2 regions of the uncultured Spongiibacter sp. genome follow, and region 1 is predicted to be linked to the other one. Evidence: predicted binding sites of a transcription regulator. Region 1 holds the regulator's gene; the other holds the start of a gene.

The links. Region 1 encodes PhoB, which activates phosphate uptake and scavenging genes when phosphate is short. Its sites were predicted from a motif close to TGTCATAAANNTGTAACA; they were not measured.
Region 2: a site for PhoB is predicted at 5,243-5,260, ahead of ABNS66_RS10685 (porin). Genes of this name have one in related genera too.

Annotation. Positions count from the first base shown of each region.
Region 1 covers NZ_CAXGPO010000019.1:470-15,510, forward strand. Annotated here, with positions in the region: gene ABNS66_RS09970 (YgiQ family radical SAM protein) at 1-1,765, opposite strand, end outside; gene ABNS66_RS09975 (NfeD family protein) at 1,933-2,409, shown strand; gene ABNS66_RS09980 (SPFH domain-containing protein) at 2,455-3,303, shown strand; gene purU (formyltetrahydrofolate deformylase) at 3,333-4,187, shown strand; gene phoB (phosphate regulon transcriptional regulator PhoB) at 4,293-5,000, shown strand; gene phoR (phosphate regulon sensor histidine kinase PhoR) at 5,010-6,305, shown strand; gene ABNS66_RS10000 (phosphate ABC transporter substrate-binding protein PstS family protein) at 6,386-7,354, shown strand; gene ABNS66_RS10005 (ABC transporter permease subunit) at 7,549-9,705, shown strand; gene pstA (phosphate ABC transporter permease PstA) at 9,723-11,423, shown strand; gene pstB (phosphate ABC transporter ATP-binding protein PstB) at 11,492-12,292, shown strand; gene phoU (phosphate signaling complex protein PhoU) at 12,330-13,052, shown strand; gene ABNS66_RS10025 (AbgT family transporter) at 13,133-14,641, opposite strand; gene ABNS66_RS10030 (MFS transporter) at 14,787-15,041, shown strand, end outside.
Region 2 covers NZ_CAXGPO010000022.1:2,636-17,676, forward strand. Annotated here, with positions in the region: gene hflK (FtsH protease activity modulator HflK) at 1-11, shown strand, start outside; gene hflC (protease modulator HflC) at 14-886, shown strand; gene ABNS66_RS10670 (DUF2065 domain-containing protein) at 1,051-1,218, shown strand; gene ABNS66_RS10675 (ATP phosphoribosyltransferase regulatory subunit) at 1,239-2,408, shown strand; gene ABNS66_RS10680 (adenylosuccinate synthase) at 2,438-3,730, shown strand; gene ABNS66_RS10685 (porin) at 3,828-5,174, opposite strand; gene ABNS66_RS10690 (serine/threonine protein kinase) at 5,510-7,186, shown strand; gene ABNS66_RS10695 (TonB-dependent receptor) at 7,283-9,991, shown strand; gene ABNS66_RS10700 (tetratricopeptide repeat protein) at 10,083-11,210, opposite strand; gene ABNS66_RS10705 (2Fe-2S iron-sulfur cluster-binding protein) at 11,297-11,617, opposite strand; gene ABNS66_RS10710 (nuclear transport factor 2 family protein) at 11,802-12,242, shown strand; gene ABNS66_RS10715 (SDR family NAD(P)-dependent oxidoreductase) at 12,235-13,107, shown strand; gene ABNS66_RS10720 (hypothetical protein) at 13,302-13,670, shown strand; gene ABNS66_RS10725 (hypothetical protein) at 14,202-15,041, shown strand, end outside.

The sequences.
Region 1 (15,041 bases):
GCCACAGTGCCAGGTTCATCATATCTTCATCGCGGGTGCCTGGGTGCGCCGCAATAAAGTAGGGAATGAGGTACTGTTCTTTACCCGCTTGCTTGGAGTATTTGTCGAACATGGCTTTGAAGCGGTCGTAGCTGCCCATGCCCGGTTTCATCATTTTGCTCAGTGGTGAGTCTTCTGAGTGCTCGGGTGCGATTTTTAAATAGCCGCCAACGTGGTGGGAGACCAGTTCCTTGACGTACTCGGGTGTTTCCACGGCCAAGTCATAGCGCAGGCCGGAGGCGATAAGGACTTTTTTAACACCTTTCAGATTGCGAACTTCACGGTACAGTTCGATAAGCGGTGTTTGGTCAGTGTTTAAGTTTTTGCAAATCCCGGGGTAGACGCAGGATAGGCGACGACAGCTTTTTTCAATCGCTTCGCTTTTGCAGGTCAGTTGCCACATATTGGCGGTGGGGCCGCCGAGGTCCGACACAACACCGGTGAAGCCCGGCGTTTTGTCGCGTATTTTTTCCACTTCTCTGACAATCGAGTCTTTTGAGCGGCTCTGAATAATCCGTCCTTCGTGTTCGGTGATAGAACAGAAGCTGCAGCCGCCAAAACAGCCGCGCATGATATTCACCGAGTTGCGAATCATTTCATACGCGGGAATCCGCGCCTCGCCGTACTTGGGGTGAGGGCGGCGCTGGTAGGGCAACTCAAAGACCCAGTCGAGCTCTTCTGTTGTGAGTGGAATGGGTGGCGGGTTGAGCCAAATTTCCTTGTCGCCATGGCGCTGAACCAGCGCGCGTGCGTTGCCTGGATTGGTTTCCAGGTGAAGCACCCTCGCTGCATGGGCGTAACTGACGGGGTCTTTTTTTACCGTTTCGTAAGCGGGTAGGCGAATAACTGTTCGCTCTGCCGGTGCGTCGCTTTTACGGGCCTGCCTGGGGTCGATAATAGTGATGGTCTGCGCAGCGTCTGGCTCGCTTGCTGCCTTTGCCTGTTCGGTTTTGCAACTGGGGTCAGCGCTGGTGTCCACATAGGGGCTGGTGATCGGATCCACCTTGCCGGGTCGGTCAATATCGCTGGAGTCCACAACCGTCCAGCCGTCAGGCACTGCGTCGCGAATAAATGCGGTGCCGCGAAGGTCGCGAATTTGCTCCACCGGCTCGCCGCGAGACAGCCGGTGAGCGAGGTCGACAATGGCGCGTTCGGCATTGCCATACAGCAGAATATCCGCCCGTGAGTCCATGAGAATTGAGCGCCGGACTTTGTCGCTCCAGTAATCGTAGTGCGCGATACGTCGCAGGCTTGCTTCGATGGAGCCGATAACAATGGGGCAGTCTTTATAGGCTTCGCGGCAGCGCTGGGCATAGACGATAACCGCGCGATCGGGGCGCTTGCCACCGACGTTATCCGGTGAGTAGGCATCGTCGTGACGCAGTCGGCGGTCTGCTGTGTAGCGATTAATCATCGAGTCCATGTTTCCGGCGGCGACGCCGAAAAACAGGTTAGGTTTGCCCAGCGCGGTGAAGGGCTCTGCTGACTGCCAGTCCGGCTGGGAAATAATGCCAACGCGAAAGCCCTGCGCTTCCAATACGCGCCCAATAACGGCCATGCCAAAGCTAGGGTGATCCACATAGGCATCGCCGGTGACAATAATGATGTCGCAGCTGTCCCAACCCAAGGCGTCCATTTCCTCGCGGCTGGTTGGCAAGTATGGTGCGGTGCCGAAGCACTCCGCCCAGTAGGGGTGGTGGCTAAAAATGGCCGGTGGTAAAGACATGGCGTAGCTACTCTCGAATGATCGGCTATTGTACCGGAAATCCCTGCTGTTTGCTGTGGGGGTGCAGCCCCAATCAAGTGTGAATTAGCAGCTTTGGCGCTTGCTATTAAGTGAGATCGTGGCTAAATAATGCCTCTCACTTATCGCGTGGCAGCAGGAGCGCACAAATGGATTGGCTGAATAACTCGATAGAGTACTGGCACTGGATGGTTTTGGGGCTTTTACTGGTTGCCAGCGAGGTCTTTGTTCCCAGCTTTGTCATGCTCTGGTTCGGTGCCAGCGCCATTGCGGTGGGGCTGATCACCGCCGTTGTGGATTTGCCCTTTAGTGTTCAAGTGTTGATCTGGGCGGGGCTGTCGGCGGTCGACTTGTTCCTCTGGTTTAAATTTGTGCATCCGCGTATGAAAGATAAAAGTTTATCGGGCATGTCGCGCGAGCAGGTTGTGGGTCAGGAGGGTATGGTTACGCGCGTTGGGGACCACCGCGAGGGGCAAGTGCGCTTCAGTATACCGGTGCTGGGTAATGACGAATGGAGTTATATTTGTCGCGAGCCCTTGATCGTTGGAGACCGGGTCGTTGTTGAAGATATCTCTGGTAATTCATTGATAGTACGCCGCCAGCGCGGCGCCAAAGCTGCCGAATAATACCGTTGCTGGCAGGCTCATTTTACGAGGTTTTAGGGGAAGAATATGGATGGTTTAGCGATTACAGGGGCGTTGTTTGTATTGGTTGTGGTCACGCTGTCGATGGGGGTGAAGACCGTTCCCCAAGGTTACAAACACATTGTGCAACGCCTGGGTAAATATCACCGCACCTTGAACCCCGGTTTGAATTTTATTATTCCCTATGTTGATCAAGTGGCCTATCGCCTAACAACCAAGGATATTGTGTTGGATATCCCCTCCCAGGAGGTCATCACTGAAGACAATGCGGTGATTATTGCCAACGCGGTGGCCTATATAAATATCGTTTCTCCTGAGAAGGCTGTCTACGGTGTTGAGAATTACACTATTGCCATCCAAAACCTAGTACAGACTGCGCTGCGTTCAATTGTAGGCGAAATGTCGTTGGATTCGGCCCTGTCGTCGCGGGAGCAAATCAAGGCCAAGCTCAAAGCGGGGATTTCAGACGATATTTCCGACTGGGGGATCACACTTAAAACGGTGGAAATCCAAGACATTAATCCATCTCCCACCATGCAAAGTGCCATGGAAGAACAGGCCGCGGCAGAGCGTCAACGTCGCGCGGCGGTGACCAAGGCCGAAGGTGAGAAGCAGGCTGCGATCCTCGAAGCTGAGGGGCGTCTGGAAGCATCGCGTCGCGACGCCCAGGCGGAAGTGGTGTTGGCTAAGGCCAGCGGTGCAGCGATTGAGTTGGTTTCGGAGGCCGTTAAAGGTGATGAATTGCCCGTGCTGTATCTGCTGGGTGAAAAATACGCTGACTCGCTGCGTCAGTTGTCAGCGTCCGACAATGCCAAGACCGTTGTGCTTCCCGCAGACCTGCCTCAGGCAGTGCGGGCAATACTGAACAAGGGTTAAGATTTTTTTGCAAGGATGTTGTTGTAAAGATGGAACATACCTACCGTTTGATCACCAGTTGTCCAGACCGCGTTGGCATTGTCGCCAAAGTGAGTCAATTTGTCGCCGACCAGGGGGGCTGGCTAACCGAAGCCAATCATCACGCGGATGCTGACAGCAATTGGTTTTTCATGCGCAATGAGATTAAAGCCGATTCACTGAGTATCGGTGCCGAGGCAGTGCGCGAGGCATTTACGCCCTTGGCGCAGGCCTATGACATGGAGTGGGAGCTGGTCGACTCAGCGCGGCGGCGCAAGGTGGTGATTCTGGCAAGCCATGCCTCACACTGTATTGCAGATTTATTGCACCGCTGGCATAGCGACGAGCTGTACTGTGATATTCCCTGTGTGATCTCAAATCACGAGAACTTGCGCAGCATGGTCGAGTGGCATGGAATTCCGTTTGAGTATGTGCCGGTCGACCCTCAAAACAAGGCGCCGGCCCACGCTCGTATTCAGGAGCTAACCGAAAGTTATGCCGCTGATTGTGTCGTGCTGGCGCGCTATATGCAGATTATTCCCCCGGAGTTTTGCCGTGCTTACAGCGGCAGAATGATCAATATTCACCACAGCTTTTTGCCTTCTTTCATTGGCGCGAACCCCTACCAGAAGGCCTATGATCGCGGCGTAAAATTGATCGGTGCCACTAGCCACTACGTCACTGAGCAGCTGGATGAAGGCCCGATTATCGAGCAGGACGTCATTCGGGTGTCGCATCGCCATAGTAAGGATGATCTGGTGCGTTTGGGTAAGGATGTTGAAAAGAGCGTTCTGGCACGCGCGCTTCGCAACCACCTTGAGGACAGGGTGTTAGTGCACGGTAATAAAACTGTCGTTTTCGACTAAGATTGGGGGCAACGGCTGGCGCCTTGATCGAGTCGTTGTCATATAATTGTCATTAAAGGCCGTTTTAATGCAGGCTCAAGCATCCACAGGCTACAAGGGAAGAGCATGAGCACAAAGACCATCCTCATCGTCGATGACGAAGCCGCCATTCGCGAGATGATCCGCGTAGGGCTAGAGCTTGCCGGTTACGACTGCATCGAAGCGAGCAACGCGCAGGAAGCGCACGGAATTATTGTTGATCAGCGCCCGGATCTGGTACTGCTGGACTGGATGATGCCAGTCACCAGTGGTATTGAGCTGCTGCGCCGCTTGCGCCGGGAAGATTTAACCCGGGATATGCTGGTGATCATGCTCACCGCTAAAGACGATGAAGACAACCGTGTTCAGGGCCTGGATGTCGGTGCCGACGACTATATTACGAAGCCGTTTTCTTCCCGAGAGCTAATGGCGCGCATCAAGGCAGTGTTGCGCCGCGGCAGCTCGCCTGAGCAGGAAGAGACCATTGAGGTGGATGGCCTCAAACTCGACCCCGCCAGTCACCGCGTGTTTGCCAATGGTGAGCCTTTGGATATGGGGCCCACCGAGTTTAAATTACTGAAGTTTTTCATGACCCACCAAGAGCGTGCCTATAGCCGTGGTCAACTGCTTGACCAGGTATGGGGCACCAATGTCTATGTTGAAGAGCGCACGGTAGATGTTCATATTCGCCGGCTTCGCAAAGCGCTGCTGACCGGCGAGCGAGACTTCGGGCAGCTGATTCAAACCGTTCGCGGTACTGGCTACCGTTTTTCCGCAACGGGGGTGAGCGCCTAGCGCTGCTCTATGCGGTATTACGGCTGGAAGACGGAGCTTGTTCGCGTAGTGCTGCCATTGGCAGCGGCGGCAGTGTTTGCAACAGCGTTCGACCTTGGAGTGTGGCCCGTTTTTATCGTTGCAGCGGTGATATGCACCTGGCTGCTATGGCAACTTCAACGACTGAGCGACTGGTTATATAGAGGCTTGGGTACCGAGCCGCCAGAGGCAATTGGCATGTGGGGTCAAATTTTCGACACGATTTACGATATGCAGAAGCATGCTTCGGGAGATCGTGATCAGTTACAAGCAATTATTGATTACTTACATTCATCGTTTGCATCGATGTCAGATGCTGTGGTGATGCTGGATCGTCACGGCAACATCGAATGGTGCAACGATGCGGCGATGGATCTACTGGGGCTGCGCAGGGATGAAGATGTCGGCTTGCAGCTGCTGAATTTAGTGCGCAACCCGAATTTTGTTGCCTACTACGAAGCAGAAAAATACGCCATGCCCTTTGAAATGGCGTCGCCGGTAAACAGCGAGATACAGCTCAGTTTAAGCATCAGCTTTTTCGCAGAGGGTAACCGTTTACTGTTTGCTCGCGATGTCACGCGAACCCACCGTCTCGAAAAAATGCGCAAAGATTTTGTCGCGAATGTGTCGCACGAGTTGCGCACGCCACTGACGGTGATCAATGGTTACCTGGAGACGTTTTCTGAGCACGGTGGCGACAACCCGCGCTGGGATCGCGCCATCGATCAAATGCTGCGGCAGTCTCGTCGCATGCATCACCTCATTCAAGATTTAATGCTCTTGTCGCGACTGGAATCCGTCCCTCAAGCCAGCGAGCATGAAGTAATACGCATCCGCCCGCTGATGGAAATGGTGCGCGAAGAAGCCCTGGCGGCCGCCAAGGGCAACCGCCAGATTGACATCGAATGTGACGATGCCATTGCCCTGAAAGGGCAGGCGACGGAAATACGCAGCGCGCTGTCTAACCTGGCGGTAAACGCCGCGCGCTACACCGCCGAGGATGACCGAATTGTGCTGCGTTGGTACCAGGATGACAGCCACGGTGTTTTGGAAGTGCAGGACAGCGGGATTGGTATCGAGCCGCAATACATTCCCCGTCTAACCGAGCGTTTCTACCGGGTTGATCAAAGTCGCTCCCTCGATACCGGCGGTACAGGCTTGGGTTTGGCGATCGTGAAACATGTTTTGTTGCGCCACCGGGCCGAGATGAAAATCTCCAGCCAGCCGGGGCATGGCAGTACGTTCAGTTGTTTATTTCCACGTTCATTAATCACTCGGGTAAACTGATTTCTCATTGTAATAAATCCGTCATCTAGCGCCGCTAAAATGACAGCCGTGTTACCAATTTTATTGATCGGGAGATACCTGTGAAACTGAAGCAATGTCTGATGGCGGCCGCATTTGGCCTTTCCTCTATGTGGGTGGCGGCAGCCACTGAAGTTGATCCGGCGCTGCCTGTGTACGAAAAAGCGGCGGGTGTATCGGGCACTTTTTCCAGCGTTGGCTCAGATACCCTGGCAAACCTGATGACGCTTTGGAGCGAAGACTTCAAACGCGCTTACCCAAACGTTAACGTCCAGATTCAAGCAGCCGGTTCCTCTACTGCGCCCCCGGCGTTGACAGAAGGCACTTCAAACATGGGGCCAATGAGCCGCAAGATGAAGGACAAAGAGATCGAAGCCTTCGAAGCGAAATATGGCTACAAACCCGTTGCGGTTCCGGTGGCTATTGACGCCCTGGCGGTGTTTGTCCACAAGGACAACCCCATTGAGGGGATGACCATCGCCGAAGTCGATGCGGTTTTCTCAAGCACTCGCAAGTGTGGCCACCCGGAAAATATCCAGCGCTGGGGTCAGCTCGGCATGGATGGGTCGTGGTCGGCGCGCGATATTCAAATGTTCGGTCGCAACTCGGTATCGGGCACCTACGGCTACTTTAAAGGCAAGGCACTGTGTAAAGGCGACTTTAAAAATGGTGTAAACGAGCAGCCAGGCTCGGCATCAGTGGTTCAGTCTGTGTCTACCTCTATTAACGGCATCGGTTATTCTGGCATCGGCTACCAGACCTCAAGCGTTCGCGCTATTCCGCTGTCCAAGAATGAGAAGGGCAGTTTTGTTGACGCCACGCCGGAAAATGCGATCAATGGTAGCTACCCGCTGTCACGCTTCCTCTACGTTTACATGAATAAAGCACCCAATAAGCCGTTTACGCCGCTAGAGCGCGAATTCGTTAAGCTGGTGCTGTCAAAGCAGGGTCAGGAAATCGTTGCCAAAGATGGCTACATCCCGCTGCCAGCAAGCGTTGTAGAGAAAATTCGCAAAAAGCTAGAGCTGTAAAAATGCCGACATGATGTCGCTGTAAAATGTGCTGCAAACGTGAGTTTGTGGCACATTTTTTATCTGTAACAAAACTGAAACATTATCGTCATAAAATCCCCGCCAGTTCCTCAAAGAGCCCGAGACTTATGAAGCAATCAGAGGTGCGCGCAACTGCATCGGCCCAACGCAGATGGCGCCAAGTCAAAGATGGCATGACCACAGCAACTATCACCGGCGGTGGTGTTGGGGTATTGCTGTCCATTCTGCTGATCTTTTTCTATCTGCTGTATGAAATTCTGCCGCTGTTTAATTCGGCTGGCATCGAGTCAGAGGAACAGTTCCAATTGCCAGTGGCCGCCGCGCCATTGTATCTGGCAATGGAAGAACAGGCCGAGGTGGGTTTTCGCCTTGCCGAAAACGGGGATGCCGTATTTTTTAATACCGAGAATGGTCAACAGGTTCTCAAGCGGTCGCTGCCAACGACTGCAGCGATTAGCAGCTTTGCACTGGAGTCAGAAGAAACCCGCGTATTCGCGGTGGGTATGGAAGACGGTCGAGCTCTGCTGGCCAAACATGACTATCGCGTGAGCTACCCCGAGGATCAACGCCTGATTACGCCGTCTCTGCGCTTTCCCTATGGCGAAGCCGGCATGGAAATTAGCGACGCGGCCCTGAGTCGACTAGCCGTGCGCGACAGTGAGGAAGCCCTGGTGGTGGTCGCCGTGAGTGACGGCCATTTGGTCGGACGCCGCTGGACCAAAGAAGAAGACTTCCTCAGTGAAGAAATCACCCTGGTCGAAGAAAACCTGGCATTGCCAACGCTGGATATCTCCGCCGACTATCTATTGATCGGGCCTCGCCAGCAGTGGCTGTACGTGTTGAGCCAGCAAGGTGGCTACCGGTTGATTAGCCTGCGCAGCCTGGAGATCGTTGATCGCGGCGAAGTGACTGATGGCGCGGCACTGAGTGATGTACGCTTTTTGTTAGGCGGTATTTCTTTGCTCACCGCCGCCGAGGATGGCAGCGTGTCCCAGTGGTTCGTGGTTCGCAATGCTCAGCAGGGCGGACAATACGGTTTGCAGTTTGTGCGCCAGTTTACGGCAGGTGGCCCCTCCGCGATGCTGCTGACCGAACACCGCCGCAAAGGCTTTGTCAGCATTACCGATGACGGTCACCTCGATATCTTCTACAGCACGTCGCAACGCCGTTTGCTGAGTGAAGAGCTGGAATTAAAAAATGTGCTTGGCATGGCAATTTCGCCGCGGGCGGATCGCCTCCTTGTCGAGTTGCAGGGAGGGGAGATCCGTAGCTTCGCCGTGGAAAATGAGCACCCCGAGGTCTCTTGGTCTGTGCTGTGGAGCAAGGTGTGGTACGAAAGCTACCCCGAGCCCGACTATGTTTGGCAGTCCTCGGCGGCAGACAATGATTTTGAGCCGAAGTACAGCTTTGCACCGCTGGCCTTTGGCACCCTGAAAGCCGCTTTTTATGCCATGTTAATTGCGGCGCCATTGGCGATTTGTGGTGCGATTTACACCGCGTATTTCATGGCGCCCTCGCTGCGCCGCAAGGTTAAACCACTCATCGAGTTAATGGAGGCCTTGCCTACCGTTATTCTCGGTTTCTTGGCCGGCCTGTGGCTGGCACCCTTTATCGAGCGCAATTTGCCCGCGGTATTCAGCATCTTTATTGCGCTGCCAGTGGGTATTCTCATTTTCGCTTGGCTGTGGTCGCGACTACCCGTGAGCGTGAGTCGCCGCGTTCCCGAAGGCTGGCATCCCTTGCTGTTGGTTCCCGTTGTAATTGGTCTGGTAATCGCATGCGTTGAGCTGAGCGCACCAATGGAGAGGGCATTCTTTGCGGGCGATATGCGCGCCTGGTTGACCAATGATCTGGGCATATCCTTCGACCAGCGCAATGCTCTGGTGGTGGGTGTGGCAATGGGTTTTGCCGTTATCCCCACGATCTTTTCCATCGCTGAAGATGCCATTTTCTCGGTGCCCAAGCACCTTAGTTACGGATCACTGGCGCTCGGTGCAACGCCTTGGCAAAGCCTGGTTGGTGTCGTTATGCCCACCGCCAGCCCGGGTATCTTCTCAGCCCTGATGATCGGCATGGGTCGCGCGGTCGGCGAGACAATGATCGTTCTGATGGCCACTGGTAATACCCCAATTATGGACGCCAATATCTTCGAGGGTATGCGGACGCTGGCGGCAAATATCGCGGTAGAAATTGGTGAAACGGAAGTCGACAGCAGTCACTACCGGGTGTTGTTCTTGGCGGCCTTTGTACTATTTATGTTTACGTTTGTTGTTAACACTGTTGCGGAGACGGTCAGACAGCGTCTGCGTCAGCGCTACGGCAACCTCTGATTGATTCGGGATACATCATGTATTTACAGGATAAAGAAAAGCAGGGGCTGACGGCCTGGTTCAAGGGCGGCGAACCCTTGATTTGGATGAACGCCGCTGCGGTGACCGTCAGCACACTGGCCGTTATCGGTTTGTTAATACTGTTGGCAGTGCGTGGTTTCAGCCACTTTTGGCCCGCCGATGTTTTTGTCGCAGAGTATCAGTTGCCGGATGCAACCCCAGCGGTGGTGATGGCTGAGCGGGTTGAAAGCGAGGATGTGGCGATCGAGCAGCTGCTCAGCGCTGGCTTTACACTCGATACCGACGAGCCGTTTATCCAGCGAGAGCTGGTGAAAGTCGGCAACCGCGATGTTAGCGGTGCGGATTTTAAATGGGTGTTAAGTCGCTACCTGCAGAACACGTATTACCCAGAACAAGCGATTGTTCTCGAGCGCCGTGAGTGGGGCAACTTTTACGGCTTTTTGCGCGGTTTGAAGCGCGATGGCCAGGCGATCGCCGCCGCCGATGACGAAGCACTGTGGCAGGCGTTTCAGCAGAGTATCGAACGTGCTGAAACCATTCACCATGATATCGAGCGCGTTGAAAAGAAAGAGATTGGCGCGATCAACTACCGCTTGGAAAAACTGCGTCTGCGCCAGCGCGGCTTGGAACTCGATGAAGCGTTACCTGCCGCTGAGCGCGCCCAAAAGCAGCTGGAAATAGACAGCGAACGCGCTGAGCTGGATGCCGCCTATGCGGTATTGCAAAAAGAGCTGAATGCACTGTATGCCGAGTGGAACCGAGACAGTTTTATTGTCGAGACCGCGCAGGGCCAGCAGCGCGAGCAACGCGTGTCGACGGTGGTCCACGCCTACAAGCCCAATACCATGAACTTTGCCAACAAGGTCGGTTTTTACTTCGGCAAGTTTGCGGAGTTTCTCACCGATGAGCCCCGCGAAGCGAATACCGAGGGCGGCATCTTTCCCGCGATCTTCGGTACAGTGATCATGGTGCTGATTATGTCGGTACTGGTAACGCCCTTCGGTGTTATCGCGGCGGTGTATCTGCGCGAATACGCCAAGCAGGGGCTGATGACGCGAATCGTGCGCATTGCGGTGAATAACCTGGCGGGCGTACCTTCGATTGTATACGGGGTGTTCGGGCTCGGCTTCTTTATCTATTTTGTTGGGGCAGAAATCGACCAGGCCCTATTCCCCGAAGCACTGCCGTCACCAACCTTTGGTACACCGGGACTTCTGTGGGCGTCTGTGACGCTGGCGCTGCTGACGCTGCCGGTGGTTATTGTGGCAACCGAAGAGGGCTTGGCGCGTATTCCCCGCAATCTGCGAGAGGGCAGTCTGGCCCTGGGTGCCACGAAGGCCGAGACCCTGTGGCGGGTGGTGTTGCCCATGACCAGTCCGGCGATGATGACTGGCCTGATTCTGGCCGTTGCTCGTGCCGCCGGGGAGGTTGCGCCGTTGATGCTCGTCGGGGTGGTCAAGTTGGCACCGTCGCTACCGGTGGATGGCAACTTCCCATACTTCCACCTCGATCAGAAGTTTATGCACTTGGGCTTCCACATCTATGATGTTGGTTTTCAAAGTCCGAATGTCGAAGCAGCGCGGCCACTGGTGTACGCTACGGCATTGCTGTTGGTGATTATCATTGCGCTGCTGAACCTCAGTGCCGTGGCACTGCGGAATCATCTGCGCGAAAAATACAAATCTCTGGAAATGTAATTGGCACAGCCATGACGGTAAAATTTATGGATACCAACAAAACTGCTACAGCTGGTCACGCAATCGATATGGAATCGCTTGGCCGGGTACGCAATGAAGCCTCTATTACCGACGAGGACATTACTCTGAATGTCGACGGTTTGGATCTGTACTACGGCGACAAACAAGCGTTGTTTGACGTCAATATGGAGATTCCTCGTCAAAAGGTCACGGCGTTTATCGGCCCCAGCGGTTGCGGTAAGTCGACCCTTCTGCGCTGCTTCAATCGCATGAATGACCTGGTCGATACTTGCCGGGTTGAGGGTGCCATTCGCCTGGACGGCAATGATATCTACGACCGCAGTGTCGATGTGGCAACGCTGCGTCGCCGAGTCGGAATGGTATTTCAAAAGCCGAATCCCTTTCCCAAGTCGATCTATGAGAATGTCGCTTACGGGCTGCGTATTCAGGGTGTGAATAAAAAGCGGGTGCTGGATGAAGTGGTCGAGCGCTCGTTGCGCGGTGCCGCCTTATGGGACGAAGTGAAAGACCGTCTGCACGATAACGCGCTAGGCATGTCTGGCGGCCAGCAGCAGCGTTTGGTCATTGCGCGCACCATTGCGGTTGAGCCGGAAGTCCTGCTACTGGATGAGCCAGCATCGGCGTTGGATCCCATATCAACGCTTAAGATCGAAGAACTGATCAATGAGCTGAAAGACAAGTACACGATTGTCATCGTTACGCATAATATGCAGCAGGCAGCGCGAGTCTCTGACTACACTGCATTTATGTATATGGGCAAACTGATCGAGTTTGATAATACGGATACCTTGTTTACCAATCCGACCAATAAACAAACTGAAGATTACATAACAGGTCGTTACGGCTAAGGCTAGGCCATTAGCTCGGCGCCAATAGGATGCGGGAATGAAAGATAAAGACTTACACGCTCACCATATCTCTCAGCAGTTCAACTCTGAGCTGGACGATATTAAAACCCGTATGCTGGAAATGGGTGGGGTCGTCGAGAAACAAGTTGCCGATGCGACTACTGCGTTCATGAGTCAGGACAGTGGTCTGGCTGATGAAGTGAAGCGTGGCGACCGTATCGTCAATGCGCTGGAGGTGTCCATCGACGAGGAGTGCACCATTATCCTGGCGCGCCGCCAGCCCGCGGCGACCGACCTCCGCCTGGTGTTGTCGATCAGCCGAATCATCAGTGATCTGGAACGTATGGGCGATGAGGCCACAAAAGTTGCCGAAGCCGCAATTAAGCTGGGTGAACTGGGTGGCCTGCCGCGCAGCGTGTTAGAGATTCGCCACATTGGTGACCATGTCTTGAGCATGGTGCGCAACGCGTTGGACGCGTTTGCCCGTGTAGACAGTGATATGGCTCTGGATGTGGCGGAAGAAGATCACTCCGTCGATATGGAATACGGCACCGCTATGCGCAGCTTGGTGACCTATATGATGGAAGATCCGCGCACCATTTCTTCGGTGTTGCAGGTACTGTGGGCGCTGCGTTCCCTGGAGCGTATTGGCGACCACGCGCGCAACATTGCCGAGCACGTTATTTATTTGGCCAAGGGCGCGGATGTTCGTCACGTGAATATCGATGAGATGAGTGCGGCTGTCCAAGAGAAAAAATAAGGCGTGACGCCAGTAGTCGAAAGCCGCCCCAGCTTGGCTGAGGGCGGCTTTTTTGTGGCCCTTTTTTATTTCGGTCCTTTTTATTTCGGCCCTAGTGGAATCCCCAATCCGACCCAGGCCGCCAGTAACACGGACCAGCTCACGATAAAACACAGGGAGTAGGGCAGCATCAATGCTAACAGCGTGCCCATACCGGCTTTGCTATCGTGGCGCTGTATAAAGGCCACCACAACGCCAAAATATGGCATTAACGGCGTGATGATGTTGGTGCTGGAGTCACCAATTCGGTAAGCCATTTGCACGGCCTCGGGTGCCACATCGAGCATCGCCAGCATGGGGACGAATATCGGCGCCATCAATGCCCATTTTGCCGACGCGCTGCCGATCAATAGGTTGATGGCCGCGCTGCACAGCACAAAGCTAATCAGCAGGCTGGTAGTGGAAAGCTCGAGCCCGGCAAGCCATTGTGCGCCTTTAATTGCCGTTAATGCGCCAATGCCCGTCCAGGAAAAATAATTGACAAACTGGGCGGCAAAGAACATTAGCACCAGATAGCCGGCCAGGGTGCTCATGCCTGACTCCATGGCGTCTACCCAGTCTTTGCTGCGCGTAAAGCGGCCACTGCTGTAGCCGAAAATAATCCCGGCGAGTGCGCCATATGCAGCAATAAACACCACAATTCCCTGCAGCAGAGGCAGGGCTGCCATACCGCTGGGGTCAGGGTTGCGCAATGGCCCCTGTGGGTGGACGACCGCCGCGATGAGCGCCGCGACATAAAGTACGCTAAAAAGCAGCACGCGGCGCAGCGCTTTTGTCTCGCTGGCCGAGGCTTCCGGGGGCGTGCTTGTGCTCTCTGTCTGCCCAGGGCGCTGCAGTCGAGGCTCTACCAAGGTTTCCGTCACCCATGCGCCGACGAGGGTAATAAGCAGGGTAGAAAAGGCGATGAAATAATAATTTGCGCTGACGCTCACCGAGGCCTGCGGGTCAATCAGCTGTAGTGACTCGGTGGAGATCCCCGCCAAAATTGCATCGACCGGGCCGAGGAGAATGTTTGCGCTAAACCCGCCAGATACCCCGGCGAATGCGGCGGCAATGCCCGCTAGCGGAGAGCGTCCGGCGGCGCGAAAAACGATCGCCGCCAATGGGATTAAAACAACATAGCCTGAGTCAAAACCAATACTGGATAATACGCCGGTGAATACAATCACCGCACTCAATGCCTTGGGTGGCGCCCGTCGTGCGAATTGTGTCAACACATGGCCGAGCAAGCCGGAGTGTTCCGCCACCGCAATACCCATAATCGCGACGATCACAGAGCCGACAGGCGCGAAGCTCACAAAGTTACCCACCGCATTGTGTAGCATCCACAGCAGGCCGTCGCGGGACAACAACGAGCGCGTGTAAAGCCATTCGCCACTGCTGGGGTTCTGAACATTAGCGCCTGTTGCCGTGAGCCATGCCGACAGCAAAACGACGATCGCGCAGAAGTAAATGAACAGCACGACCGGGTGTGGCAGGCGATTGCCGGTGCGTTCAATTCGGTCCAGCCAACGCTGGCTCAATGGTACGTCTTGCTGAACCTTTGACATGTTTCCCGCTTGGTTTGTGTTGGCAAAAGGAGTGGCTGTGTAAAATGCATGCTCCGCGAACGGACGATAGCCAGCCGCTATCACGCTGTATCAAAGTGTGCCAGATGGCGTGGCAGATAAAAACCGATGGCAAGAGGATAGCTGAGTGACGGAAACAGGCAGTGCACCGAGGTCTGACTGGCGGGCGATGATTTCGCTTTACGCCGCCATGATGGCGGTGGGGATGGGCCAGAGCGTGGTGTTTGCGGTGCTGCCAATGTTGGGGCGCGAACTGGCCCTGCATGAAATGCTCTGGCAACTCCCCTTTACCGAACTAACGATTGCGCCCAAGGAAATGGCAATCACCTCGCTGTCGGCGCTTACCGCGCTCGTTTTTTTCATGACCTCACCCTACTGGGGA
Region 2 (15,041 bases), on a different contig from region 1:
AGGGACGTTGATCATGGCAAATCGTCAATTTACGGTATTACTGTTAGCGCTGGCGGTATTGGTCGTTGGCTATAACTCCCTGTTTATTGTCAAGGAAACCGAGCGAGCGGTAATGCTCAAGTTCGGTGAGATTGTCGACCCAGATGTGGCGGTCGGTTTAGGTGTTAAAACCCCGTTTGTGCACGTGGTGCGCAAATTTGAGCGTCGGATCTTAACCTTGGATGCGCCAACCCAGCGTTTTCTCACGAATGAGAAGAAGCCCTTGGACGTAGACTTCTATGCCAAGTGGCGTGTTGCCGACACGGAAACGTTTTACACCGCCACCAACGGCGAGGAAATTCGCGCCGAGGGTCTGCTGGCTCAACGTATCAACACCGGCCTGCGGAATAAATTCGGTGAGCGCACCTTCCACGAGGTGGTGTCCGGTGAGCGCGACATGCTGATGACGGATCTGACCTCTGAGCTGAACAAGATCACGATGGCGGAATTCGGGATCGAGTTGGTCGATGTCAGGGTGAAGCGTATCGACCTGCCTTCACAGGTAAGTCAGTCGGTATTTGATCGGATGAAGTCAGAGCGTGAGCGCGAGGCACGCGAGCAGCGCTCAACAGGGCGCGAGCTGGCCGAGAAAATTCGCGCCACAGCGGACCGCGAGCGCACCATCATTGCAGCCAACGCCTACCGCGATGCGGAAGTCATTCGCGGTGAGGGTGACGCCCAGGCGGCACAAATTTACTCGTCTGCCTACAATGCCGACCCCGAGTTTTATGCCTTCGTCCGCAGCCTTACTGCGTACAAAGCGTCATTCTCTGGTGATGGCGACCTGCTGGTACTGGACAGTGACAGCGAATTCTTCCGCTATCTGAGAAAGGGCAGCGTAAAGTAATGTGACTAGTTGGCAGCGGCGCGTCGAATGCGCCCTGCCAATGCCGCCATTGGCGGCGATTGTGGTATCATCCGCGAATCCGGGCAGGGGACATGCAAGCAGCACGTTTCCTGGCGCGGATTTTTTGTTTTTAGCGGGTGGGATCAATGTGGCAGGAATTGGCAGTGGCCCTCAGCTTAGTGCTGATCATTGAAGGCATTTTGCCCTTTCTGAGTCCTGACCGCTGGCGCATGCTGGCCTATCGCATGGCTGATTTAGACAGCCGTTCTGTTAGGTGGGTGGGCCTGCTGAGTATGGTGACCGGCCTGCTAATGCTGAGCGTCTTGCGCTGACTTCAAGAGATTGTGGATTTATGACCCTGGTTGATCGTTGGCTGCTCCCGGATGGAGTGGAAGAACTGCTGCCTGAACAGGCTCAGCAGGTAGAGAGCCTGCGCCGCAAACTGCTAGACCTATACCAGCGTTGGGGCTACGAGTTGATCGTTCCGCCCATGTTGGAATACACCGAGTCACTGCTGGTTGGCTTGGGCAGCGACATTGACCTGATGACCTTCCGGGTCACCGATCAGCTGACCGGTCGGCTGATGGGGCTGCGCGCAGACATTACCCCCCAGGCGGCGCGTATTGATGCCCACAGCTTAAAACGTGAAGGCCCGGTGCGTCTCTGTTATGCGGGCAGTGTGCTGCACACCCGGCCGAAGAAGCCACTGGCTTCGCGCTCGCCGATCCAGCTCGGTGCAGAGTTATACGGCGACAACAGTCAGGCCAGTGACCTGGAAATTATTTGTCTGATGCTGGAAACGCTGCACGTTGCCGGCCTCAGCGAGTTGACCTTAGATATCGGTCACGTGGCGGTCTATCAGGCGGTGGTCGATGCCGCTGGTCTCAGTGACGAGCAAGAGCAGCGCTATTTCGACATATTACAGCGCAAGGCCGTTGCCGAATTAGGGACCTTTATTGATGAGCTGGCGGTCGATGGCGAAACGGCTAGACAGCTGAGTGGCCTGAATGCCCTGCACGGCGGCGATGATGTATTGCAACGCGGCCTTGAATTGTTCGCCAATATTCCGGCTGCGGTTGACGCTATCCACGCTCTGCAGTCGTTGCAGCAGCGCCTCATGGCGCGCATGCCGTCCCTCAGTTTCTACTTCGACTTGGCCGAACTCCGAGGTTTCCACTATCACACCGGTTTGGTGTTTTCGGCGCTGGTGAGTGAGCACGGACAGGCGCTGGCCTCCGGTGGTCGCTATGACGATATTGGCAAGGTATTTGGTCGCGCGCGCTCGGCTATCGGTTTTAGTCTTGATCTAAAAGCCCTGCTGTCACTGGTTGCGGCACCGGCTGAAGTGAAGGGAATTTTCGCGGCGCACAGCGACTCGGCTGAGCAGTGGCAAGCAATACAGCAGCTGCGAGACGCGGGCGAAAAGGTCGTCGCGGGTTTGCCGGGGCAGCAGCCTAGCGAAGCGTGTGATCGCCAATTAATTGAACAGAACGGCCAGTGGCAAGTACAGCCACTGGGTTAAGTCACAACCTGTTATCCAGAGATGCGGATATGAGTAAGAATGTAGTGGTATTGGGCACCCAGTGGGGTGATGAAGGCAAAGGCAAGATCGTCGATCTGCTGACGGATCAGGCCAATGCGGTCGCCCGGTTTCAGGGTGGCCATAACGCCGGCCATACTCTGGTTATTGACGGTGAGAAAACCGTTCTTCACTTGATTCCATCAGGTATCTTGCGCGAAGGCGTCACCTGCCTGATTGGCAACGGTGTGGTGCTGTCGCCAGAAGCCCTGCTCAAAGAAATGGCCGAGCTCGAAGAGCGTGGTGTACCAGTTCGCGAGCGCCTGCGTTTAAGCCCCGCTTGCCCGCTGATTCTCCCTTATCACATCGCTTTGGATAATGCCCGCGAGATAGCACGTGGCGCTGCCAAGATTGGTACGACCGGCCGCGGTATCGGCCCGGCTTACGAAGATAAAGTGGCGCGCCGAGGCTTGCGCCTGGGTGATGTATTTAATGCCGAGCGCTTCGCCGAAAAGCTGAAAGAAGTGATGGAGTATCACAACTTTACTCTGACGCAGTACTACAAGGCAGAGGCGGTTGATTATCAAAAAACCTTGAAAGAAGCCCTGCAAATGGCTGAGCAGCTTCGCCCGATGGTTGTCGATGTTACCAGTGCCTTGCACGCCTACCGCGAAGAGGGCGCCAACATCTTGTTTGAAGGTGCTCAGGGATCATTGCTGGATATCGACCACGGTACCTACCCCTTTGTCACCTCGTCCAATACCACCGCGGGCGGCACGGCGACCGGTAGTGGTTTTGGTCCGCTGTATTTGGATTACGTGCTGGGTATCACCAAGGCCTATACCACGCGTGTGGGCAGTGGTCCGTTCCCGACGGAATTGTCCGACAGTGTGGGCGAGCACCTGGCCAAGCAGGGGCATGAATTTGGTGCAACCACCGGTCGTGCCCGCCGCTGTGGTTGGTTTGATGCGGTCGCCCTGCGTCAATCAGTGCGCATCAACAGTGTAACCGGCTTGTGCCTGACGAAGCTGGATGTGCTCGACGGCCTGGATATCGTGAAGGTATGCGTGGACTATCGCAATGCTGCGGGCGAGTCGATTTCTGCGCCATTTGATTGTGAGGACTACGATCAAATCACGCCAGTGTATGAGGAACTGCCGGGCTGGTCTGAGTCGACAGTGGGTGCCAAGTCGCTGGATGAGCTGCCCGACAATGCCCGCGCCTATATCAAGCGCATTGAGGCGTTGTTGAATGTGCCCATCGATATCGTGTCCACCGGCCCAGACCGCGTTGAAACTATCGTACTGCGCCACCCCTTCGCCTAAGTAAGCGGCGGCGATCTCAGGCTTTGCTGCCAAGATCGAGTGATAAAAAAAGGCCATGCATTGCTGCATGGCCTTTTTTGTTTCCGGGGTCGTTAGCTTAGAACGCCCACTGTGTGCGGATAGCAAAGCTGTCTATATTGTCAGCAACCTCGCCTTTATCGTTCTGGATCGCGCCGCCGTCCAGGTCGTAGCTGCGGCTGTAATCAAACAGCACGCGCATGTTGCGGCTCAGATACCAGTTCAAGCCCAGGGTAAAGCGCTTGGCTTCGCCGCCACTGATATTGTCATCTTCCAGATCAATTTGATCAAAGCGTGCAGCGACTTCCAATGCGCCCCAATCGCCGGTGCTGGCATTGAATGGCGTGTTCACATTGAAGTACTTAAATTCGCCTTCAGACGCTTTGTAGCGGCGTTGACCACCAAAGATACTGTAGCCGAGTTGCACGTAGTGCGCGGAAAAGCTCAGGTCGTCGCCACTGTCACGGCTAACATTGTTCGCTGCAATCTCACTTTGTACCGACCACGCACCGTGCATGGCGGCAAATTCGAAAACGCCTATCTCGACCTTGTCCATGTCGGCAACGCTGGCGTTCACGGGCTTAAGGTCAGAGAAGTTAGTGGTTTTATATGAGAACGAGGGGCTCTTGCCATTCGCCAAACCGTCGTCGCTGGTTTTGCGCAGGCCATAAGATGCACCCACGTGGACAACGGTATTGTCATTCAGAACCGGGGCGAAGCTGGCGCGCGCGCCGAAACCGTGGCCTTCATCGGCATCATTGTTAGAAATGCCGTCGCCGAACAAACCGGCTTTAGCGTGCCAGTTGCTGCCACCGCTGGCTGCTGTGATGCCAATGGCGCGGTCAAAGTAGGGCGTGGTGAGTGCAGCAACCAGTGAGCGCTCGGTGAACATTATGTCGTTAGAGCTTTCTTCTACTTCCATGCTGACCGCATGCTTTTGGTTACCGACAGTCAGTGTGATGGGGGCAGAGGTCAGCTTGTAACTCAGGTTGGCGTCTTTAACGCTGACCTTATTGCCCGCGAAGTCACTTTCCAATACGTACTTCCAGCGACCGTTCAGTTTGCCTTTAGCGTAGAGACGAGCGCGGCGGATTTGTGTGCCGTCAATTGCATCTTCCTGGTTGGCGAACGCTTCGTGGTCGTGTGTGGCGTAGTCGGCGTGCAGGCGACCGCCAATTTGTATGCTGGCTTGCTTGTCCGCACTTTCAATCTTCAGGCCTTTGCTGCCCATGCTGACGGTCGCTTGCTGTTGTGCGCGTCGCGCTTGTTCGGCCTGCAGTGATTGCGCTTCCTCGGCACTGATAATGCCTTTTTCTTGTAGAAGCTTCAGTAGGGCGGAGTCCTGCTGGTTATCGGCGAAGGCGTGGCTGGTTACAAGGCAGGCTGCAATTGATGCGCTGCATGCTAAAGAAGAGATCGTTTTCATTGTTTAGGCACCCAAAATGAAAGAAGTGGCACTTATGTTACAAACCGGCGACAAGTGTATTTCTGTTTTATGACATTTTTATGACTTGCAGGTGGCATTACTCCCTGTTTTTTGCCAGGCAGGGGCTCGCTGAGCCCCTGCGTTGTTCTCTAAGGTCTTGTTATTCAAATACAAATTAGCTTCTTATGGCGGCTTTGTCTAAAAAATAAGCAAAAAACACCGGCTGAAACATTTTCGTCATAGTTTATTCACTGAGTTGTCACTTTGCCTGCCTAACATACGCCTCAACGACAACAAGCTATGCCCTATTTAAAAGGTTCCGGAGATAAGTTCCCATGAAAAAGCTTTTCGCAATGACAGCAATGGCCTCAGCGATGGCGCTGGTAGGCTGTGGTGGCGGCGGTGATATTAATATCAACGCCCAAAACAACTCTGTAGACAACAGCACCGGGAATGGTGGTGGTACGCCTTCCAATGCCTGTGCGTCTTACAGCGATAACGGCGTAACCCAGCAAGGCAGCCTGGACGGTGTGAACTGCATCTACGGTCCTGACTTCGTGAGCCTGACCAACCCGATCGAAACGCCTGCCGGCAACCCGGTTGTATTTGCCAAGCTGAGCAACGGCGGTGTGCACATCTTCCGCGATAGCCTGGTAGTGGGTAAAAACTACGATAACGATGCAGACTTGAATGCAGCAGGCATCACCAAGGGTGGTGACGGTGCAAGCATTCAGATCGAAGCTGGCACTACGTTGGCCTTCCAGTCTAGCGACGATTACATGGTGATTAACCGCGGTTCACAAATCATCGCAGAAGGCGAGATGAACGCGCCCATCACTATCACGTCAGTGTCAGATGCTGTGGAAGATTCCGTTGGCGCTGAGGACGTGCAACAGTGGGGCGGTTTGATCATTAACGGCTTCGGTGTCACCAATAAGTGTTCTTACACCGGCTCTTTTGCGAACAACAACTTGGCGACCAGTGACTGTCACGTTGCTGCAGAAGGTAAAGCGGGCGCTGGCCAAACGCATTACGGCGGTGACAACAACGAAGATAGCTCGGGTACGCTGGAATACTTCATTGTTAAGCACACCGGTTTCGAAGTTGAGGAAGACAACGAGCTGAACGGCATTTCTTTCAACGCTGTTGGATCGGGCACCACGGTTGATTACCTGCAAGCCTACTCAACTTACGACGACGGCATCGAGTTCTTTGGTGGTGCGGTAAACGTGGGTCACTACATCGGCATGTACGTGCGTGACGACTCTATCGATATCGATGAAGGCTACCGCGGCACGATCGACTACGCACTGGTTATTCAGTCTGAGAACGATGGCAACCGCTGTGTAGAGTCTGACGGTATCGGCAGCTACTCAAGCAAAGACCAGGCAACCATTGATGACTTCATCGCTCGCGGCTTGAACTCGCAAGCAACCATCAAGAACCTGACTTGTATCGTATCCGCGACAGAGGTGAGTGGTCAGCCAAACGGTACTGGTACCCATGATCCCGGTCAGGGCATGCGTATTCGTGAAGCGCATTTCCCAACTATCCAAAATGCCTTGATCACCACCGCTTACAAAGGCGATGTGAAGCTGGCGGATGACGACTACAACTACTGTGTGCGCATCGATAACGAAGGCCTGAAAGCGGCTCAAGATGGCGATCTGAAAATTGAGAGCAGCATAATTGCTTGTCAGGATCTGACCGACGGTGATGATCTGCCCAACGGCACCACACAGCTGCAGTTCTTGCAGGCCAGCAACGACACATACCAGTCGCTGGAAGCGGGTGAAGATCCCACTGCAGATGCGAATGCCAATCTGGAAATCCTGAAAGGCTTCTACTCGCTGCCACTGGCCGACATGAAAGTGAATGGTGCTGCCCCAACAGTAACACCCGCTGATGGTCGTGCCTTCATCGGCGCAGTCACCGAAGACGATGACTGGACTGCGGGTTGGGCCTACGGCTTGGACCCCGCTAACCGCGGCCAAGGCCTGTGGTTCGAATAAGCGAACGCAGAGTCTAACGCCAGAGCCGTAAAACAGAGGGCGCCTTACGGCGCCCTTTCTGTTGAAGACAGGTCAAATACGAGTAGGTCTTTACTGATGAAAAAGCAGATGATTAAAAAAGGGTTGCTGCCGGCATTTAGCCTGAGCGCTCTTAGCCTCGCCGTTTCGGCGGTGGCGCAAGAGGCCGACAGCGACCTCAGTTTTAACAAGCCACTGGAAGAAGTGGTTGTTGTTGGCCGCCTGAAGAGCACCGCCGAAAACCTGGTGATTGAACGGCTGGAGCAAGAAGTCGCGGTGGATTTTCTCGGGGCTGAGGCGATTGGTCGTATCGGTGATTCAACCGTTGCTGCCGCGCTGCGCCGCGTGCCCGGTGTTACCTTAATTGATGACAAGTTTGTTTTTGTCCGCGGTTTGGGTGAGCGTTACTCAAGCACCTTGTTAAACGGTGCAGTGGTTCCCTCTCCAGACCTGACGCGCAGTGTTATTCCGCTGGATATTTTCCCAACGTCCATCGTTGAGAGCCTGGCGGTTCAGAAGGTGCATTCTTCTGATATGCCGGCCGCTTTTGGTGGTGGTAATGTGGACATACGCACTAAAGGTATTCCCAGTGATCTGGTGTTTAGCCTTGAGATTGGCACGGACTACAACAGTGCCTCCGACGGCCGGCTGCTGACCTACAAAGGCGGCAGTGACGATATTTATGGCAACGACGATGGCACGCGAGCGCTTTCTTACAAGCTCAAGCAAGCCCTGCGTCAATACGGCGGTAGCCTTGATCGCAACGATATTCTCGCCGATATGCGCCAGTCAAACCCCAATGCAACACTGGCCGATGCTGAACAGCTCAACCGTGAGTTGGCGTTGAACCTATATCGCAATATCGATATTTACGAAACTGATGACGACGATAACTTCTCTGCTGAAGTTAACGCCGGTAACCGTTTCTATCTTGGCGATGCCGAAGAGATTGAGTTTGGCGTGTTGGCTGGGCTGTCCTATGACCGCAGCTGGCGCAATAAGTCGTCGGAAGTGCGTTCGGTATCTGACGAGGACGAAGCCGAGTTCAAAAACGAGACGACGCAGAACACATCGATTGCTGCCAACCTGAATTTTGGTTTGCGCTTGAACGAAGATCACTCGCTGGAAACAACCAGCCTTTATCTTCGCAACACCGATGACAAAACCTCAGTCACCGATAGTTATGACAACGATCAGCCTGTGGGCGGGGACATCTCGGACCGTCAGTTCAGAATTCGTTTTGAACAGCGCGAGCTGGTGGTGAACCAAATTCGCGGTGAACATACTTTCGGTGAGTTGAGTCGCGAGCAGTTGGGCTGGGATCAGTTGGCCTTTGCCGAAGGCTTGAGCTTTAACTGGTTCTACTCCGACAGTGAATCGACAACTGAGATCCCCAACGAAGTTGCGGTGCAGACACGTCATGTAGAAGGCCCGAATGGCAGCACCACCGTTGCCGCAAACGCGACGGCTGCCGACTACCGTTTTACCGATCTCCAGGATGAAGTTGAGAGCTACGGTTGGGAAGTGAAAATGCCGTTCTCCAGCATGGATTGGAAAGTTGAGCTGAGCGGTGGTAACGAGTATTGGGAAAAGGCGCGTACCTATCGCCAGACCCAGTTCGGCCTGGGCTCAGTGGACGCATCGGATGCAGTGCGCAGCGGCCCACTGGATCGCGTCTACAGTGACGCGAATATTCTCGACCCCAACAATGGCTATCAAATCCAGGTGGCTGGCAGTAACTCCGAAAGTTACATTGCCGCCAACCGCGTCGATGCCTACTACGGTAAGCTCGACGTTACCTGGCAGGATACCTGGCGCGTTGTTGCTGGTTTGCGCTACGAAGACTATCAGCAGGTGGGTTTGACCTGGGATCCGCTCGACTTTGACGGTATTCCTGTCGTGAGCAATGAGTCCGGTGGTCAGCAAGCGATCATCGACGAGCTCGAAAATGCCGTCTTCACCGACGACGATACCTTCGCTTCGCTCGCGGCAACGTACATGCTGCCCGGCTTCTGGGCCGAGGACTTCCAGCTGCGCTTTGGCTACAGTGAAACGACGGTTCGCCCGGACCTGCGTGAAATTGCTGACTCCAGCTACGTGGACCCAGTGACTGGCGCGCTGGTGTTCGGTAACCCCGATGTTCGCCCGGCGCAGTTTAAAAACTACGACCTGCGTGCGGAGTGGTTCTTTAGTAACAGCGACAGCTTCACCGCATCGTTGTTCTACAAGGACATCAGTGACCCGATTGAGCTGTTCCAAGCTGCGGCGGGGGACACCAACACCGCTGTTGAAATCGTCAATGCCGAAAGCGCGACGATTTTGGGTGCAGAAGTGGAGTTTATGAAGAGCCTCGGTGACTTTTCCGATGCGCTTATCCCCTTCTTCCTTCAGGGTAACTTGACTCTGCTGGATACCGAGCTGGTTGCCGGCAGCAATGCCGATGCGCCCACCAATGCTAAGCGCGACCTGGTTGGTGCCTCAGACTATGCGGCGAACTTGATTCTCGGGTTTGACTCGGCAGACGAAATGCACGCGGCAACACTGTCTTACAATGTGTTCGGCGAGCGCCTTTACTTTGCCGGTCGCAATGGTGAGCCCGACGCTTTTGAGCAGCCTTTCCACTCATTGGATGCCACCTATTCTTTCTACCCGAACCAGTCCGTTATCGTGAAGGTGAAGGTGAAAAATATTCTGGATGAAGAGCTGGAAATCGAGCGCGACGGTAAGACCACGTTCCGCGAGGAAGTGGGTACGACCTTTAGCGCTAGCATTGAATATGAATTCTAAATAAAGTCAGTAACCTTACTAAGGCGCCCCTGAGGCGCCTTTTTTATGCCCGGAATTGCTATACGGTATTAATACGCGACTCGCCGACCGACTATTTGCCCTGCTTGAGTTTGGCGTGAGCAGCCTTTAGGCCGTATTCGTGGTACTTGTCGGTATTGCCCTGGCTGCGAAAAATAACGGCCGCAAACTGATAAAAACGATACTCGTTTTTGTCCAGTCGAATGGCGCGTTTGATGGAATTCAAGGCTTGGGGATAGTCGCCTCTTTCAAAGGCGGCGCGGGAACGGCTGTAGTGCCAGAAAGGGTTGTCGCGCTGTCGAGATTCAATGACTTGCTCAAGTTGCTTAGCGCGATCCTTGCGGCCACTGCTGCGGTACAGCCGGGCCAAGTTGGAGAGTGATGCGGACTCCTCCGGGTCCAGACTCAGCGCCTTTAGAAAGGCAAGCTCGGCTTCGTCGTTGTGCCCTTCTCGGCGGAACAGAACGCCTAAGTTACCCCAAATATAGGCTTCGTCAGGGCCGAGGTACAGCGCCCGGCGCAGGTAGAGATAGGCGTCGCCGTAATTTTTGCTGTTCAGTGCGCCAACGCCCAGGTTGCTGTAATACTGCGCGGCGGCGATATCGTCGCTGACTCGTTTTTGCGGATAGCGATAGTCGTAAATATCTACGCTGAAGTCGATAACTTCGCGTTGGCCATTGCCGAGGTCGACAACGGCATTGATGTGTTTGTAAATCGCTGAACTGCTGTTGCTCAGCATTTCCCAGCTAGGCGGCACGCTGACTTCATTAAAATAGACATCCAGCTTTGCTTCTCGCGCCAGCGCTATAAACAATAAACTCAGCGACAAGCAGTCGCCTTGTGGGTCGTCAAAGGTGTCCGCGGCACTTTGGGTAATACCCGGTTGGTAGCGAATGCCCAATTGCTGGGGCCGCACCATGGCATCGACTAAATAGCGCAGTCTGGCGCGCGGGGTGAGTACCGGCGGCACATGCTCGTTGACGAAGTAACGCATCTCTGCGGTCACCGCGAGAATGTGTTGGTCCGGGGTGTTGAGGGGCGCGGGTTGCCGGTTGAACAGCGCCTCCTGGTGCAGCAGCTGTGCAGCCGCATCGCTATCCGGGGCAGCAATAAATTGCTCGAGTTGCGTGGGCTGTGTGCTGCAGGCGCTGCTCAAGAGCAATGTGGCGCTCAGTATTATTGTTTTTGCCGGGTGCTTCATTCCAGGGACTTGCCTATACCACTAAAGGCCGCGTCGGCGGCTGTTACGTTTCACAGTAACGCCGATCGCGGCAGTCAGCAAGGCGCTTAGTATTGCGAGGCGGGCAGGCGTACTTCCATTCCTTCTAGGTCGTCGCGCACCTCAATTTGGCAGCTTAAGCGGCTGCCCTCTTCGGGCTCGAGTACGCCGTCGAGAATGCCTTGTTCCATATCATCGGCTGCGGGCAGTTTGCTGCGCCAGGGTTCGTCAATGTAACAGTGGCAGGTTGCGCAGCTGCACGAGCCGCCGCACTCGGCCAGAATGTCATCGATACCGCCGTCGAGTGCGGCTTGCATCAGGCTGTGACCGCTCTCGGCCTCGACTTCGCGGGCCTCGCCGTTGTGAGAGATAAAAGTGATTAGCGGCATAAAATGCTCCAGTGGGTTAGTTGTGTCGTCTGCTGCTGGGTGCAGGTGGCGCAATTTTACCCTCTAGAAGGGGCGATGCCAGTCTTGAATGGAAATGTTGTCAATTGTGATGCTATTGGGCGATGTGTGTCGCTTGCTGCATAGCTATATTGCCTGTTGCATAAGCTGAGAGTGGGGAAATACGGTGACTACAGGCAAACACGAGCTAAGCCTGGCTGACCGACTGGCGCTACATGAACTGCCAGGGCGGTACGGCGACGCAGTGGACGATCGGGACTGGGCGCAAATGGATTCAATCTTCACCAAGGACGCAGTATTTGAAGTGCGCGGCCTAGTGACCCTGCGAGGTGTTGCAGAGATAAAGCGTTATATGGCGGAGGAGGGGCAGCACCCACTCGCCCACTTGATGTGTAACATCCATGCCCGGGAAGACGGTGATGGCGCGCGGCTATTTTTTCGCATTATTGCGCCGGTGCCGCGCGAGGATAAAAGTCGCGATGGCTACTGTATGCACTTCGGCTCTTATTATGACTGGCTGGTGAAAACCGCACAGGGTTGGCGGGTGAGGCACCGAATTTTCTCGGCGAAACGACTAACAGAGTATGAGGAGGCCCGAAGTGAGTGAGATAAAAGTAGCGCTGGTCACGGGGGCGAGTCGCGGCGCTGGCGCGGGCATCGCTCGTGCGCTGGGTGCTCACGGTATGACGGTTTATGTTACCGGTCGCACCGTTGAGCCCGGCGATGCCAAAGCCTGGGATGGCTCGGTATTGCCCGGCACCGTTGCGGAAACTGCTGCTGCGGTAACGGCTGCGGGTGGCAAGGGTGTTGCCGTGTTATGCGATCACAGTGACGACGAACGCGTGGCCGCGGTGTTTGAACAAATTCGCCGTGAGCAAGGGCGGCTTGACCTACTGGTCAATAACGCGACCTATATGCACCCGCAGCTCATTGAGCAGAAACCCTTTTGGCAAAAAGACATCTCGGCCTGCGAGATACTCAACGTAGGATTGCGCTCGGCCTATATCGCCAGCTGGCATGCAGCGCAGATGATGGTGGAGCAGGGGCGCGGGCTTATCGCTTTTGGCTCATCATTTGGTGCCTCCTGTTATATGCACGGCCCCGCCTATGGCGCGCAGAAAGCCGGGCTGGATAAGTTTGCCCACGATATGGCCGTAGACTTGCGGGGTTCGGGAGTGAATACCCTGTCGGTGTGGATGGGGCCGCTCAAAACCGAGCGCGCTGCTGTTGCCAGCAAGGTCAATCCAGCGCAATACGAAGCCTTCAGCAAAACTGCCGAGAGCCCGGAGTTTACCGGTCACATTCTCTATGCCTTGGCCACCAGCAACCAAGCAGAGGCCTTGAGTGGCCACACCGTGATCGGGGCAGAGTTGGCGCGGGAACTTGGCGTAACCGACGAGGGCAGTGTCCGCCCCTCCTACCGGGAGACTTTAGGCGAGCCGCCGAAACCCAATCCGGCTGTGGTGTATTAGGATAGTGGCGTTATTCCTTACCGATAATTATGAATTTTAATTTTTAGCCGAGGGAGGTGTATGGTGAAAATATACAGGTGTGGAAATAAATGTATTGAGCTATGCACCCTTCATTCCGTTTTTTGGGTAGAAGGCCCTACAGCGACGGCGTCAATCTAGACCTCTGGGATTATTTGTTTATGGGGTGGGAATAAATGAGAGCCCTCAATGAGCGCGAACAGCTTTCTGTACCGCTTTCTATATCACTTTTGCCATTATTTTTTCGATCAAATGATATAGAGGTTATGTTGTTCGGGGGTATATTTTTTGTATTATCAATGGCGCTCTATTCAAAATACTACTTTCCTAGCCGGAAGCTGAAGTTGGTGGCCTTTTTATCGGTATTTTTACTGGCTGTCTATGGGGTCTATTCGTGCTCGATTGGCTACTGCTACGGGAATCATGAGTTATTGGCCTCAATCAGGCCATTTGATGTTATTTATTTGATATATATGGTTTCTATTTATGTTTATATGTCTATGAAATATGAGGCGCTGGCAGATAGCGGGAAGCTGGCAGAGTGATTTCGGACCTTAGTCAGTAGGATGACTAATGCATGATTAATGAAGTCATGATAAAAAAGGAGCCAAATAAATACACCAGGTTGGAGTTATTGATTTTATGAAGCCTTACTTCAATAGCTCTCGCTATAGTCTCCACCGATAATGGCTTTGCCGGTCACGAACAGCTAGCTGTCATTGGTGTGACCGCACAGTACGGATGTGCCACGCCGAGGCCGGGCGCTTTTGTGCAAGATGCTGGCAACCAGCGAGCGTTGAACCGTTCCCTCGACGCTTCGTCGCTATTTTTGTGTCCTCGCAGTCGCAAGAAACCCCTACTTTTTCAATTGTAAGTTCTCAGCTCTTCTCAATTTTTCTTGCTAAGCCAGCGACAAGCATAGTGGCACATGCCTATAATCCGGCGGCATGTTGCCGTTGCCCACGGTGGATGAGTGGGGGCAGTAAATGTTCAATATGGTATCGACCCAAGCGTCATGGATGAGCTGGCAGGTCTGATGACGGGACGCTATAGCAGGCATTACGCAAGTACTTGGGATGCAATCACTACCATTAAGCAACGAGCCAGCGTTGATTCAGCACCTTTACGGTGCCCTGATTGATCCGGCGGGTTTTCATCACTTTCTCGAGACGTTGACGCTGTCTATTGGCGGTGAAGCCGCTGAGCTGTTGGTTATTCGCCGCAACCCCCTGCGGGTGGAGAATGTTTGGTACTACGGCCTTTCTGAGGAGTTGTTGCAGTGGTACATCGGCAGCGACATGATTGCCGTGGATATCGTCATCAATACGGCAATTCGTCAGGCACCAGGCGCTTTTCAGACCGCGCTTACCTATGTCGAAGAGACTAACCCCGATGAGGGCTCTGTACGCTGGGAAGAAGAGCAGGGCATGCTCGATGCCGCTTGGCTTGTTGTAGAAAGCTCAGCGGATGAATGTGTGCTGCTGACAATTCAAAGAACCGTGGAACAGGGTGCATTTCAGCCGCATGAAATTGGCGCTCTGAACCGTCTTGCTCCCTATATTCGTCAGGCTGTGGGCCTCAATCGGCAGTTAGCATCGCGCAGCGACGCGTCGTCATCCCTGGCTGCGGTCATCGATGTATTGCCCGATGCGACGTTAGTGCTGGACAGCTATTCCACGGTGTTGCACTCCAATAAGGCCGCGCGAGCATTGCTTGATCGCGAGCGCAGCCTGGCGATACGCGATGAGCGCCTGAGTTTTTCAGAGACGGCGCTGCAGTCCGCGTTTTTTCTCGCCTCGACACAGGTTGTGCGCGCCAGTATTGGTCGCGAGGGGCATTACACCGAGACCTTATTCTTAAAACGTACCGGTCGCCAACCGCTGATCTTTGTTTTGCGGCCGATAGAGAGCAGCGAG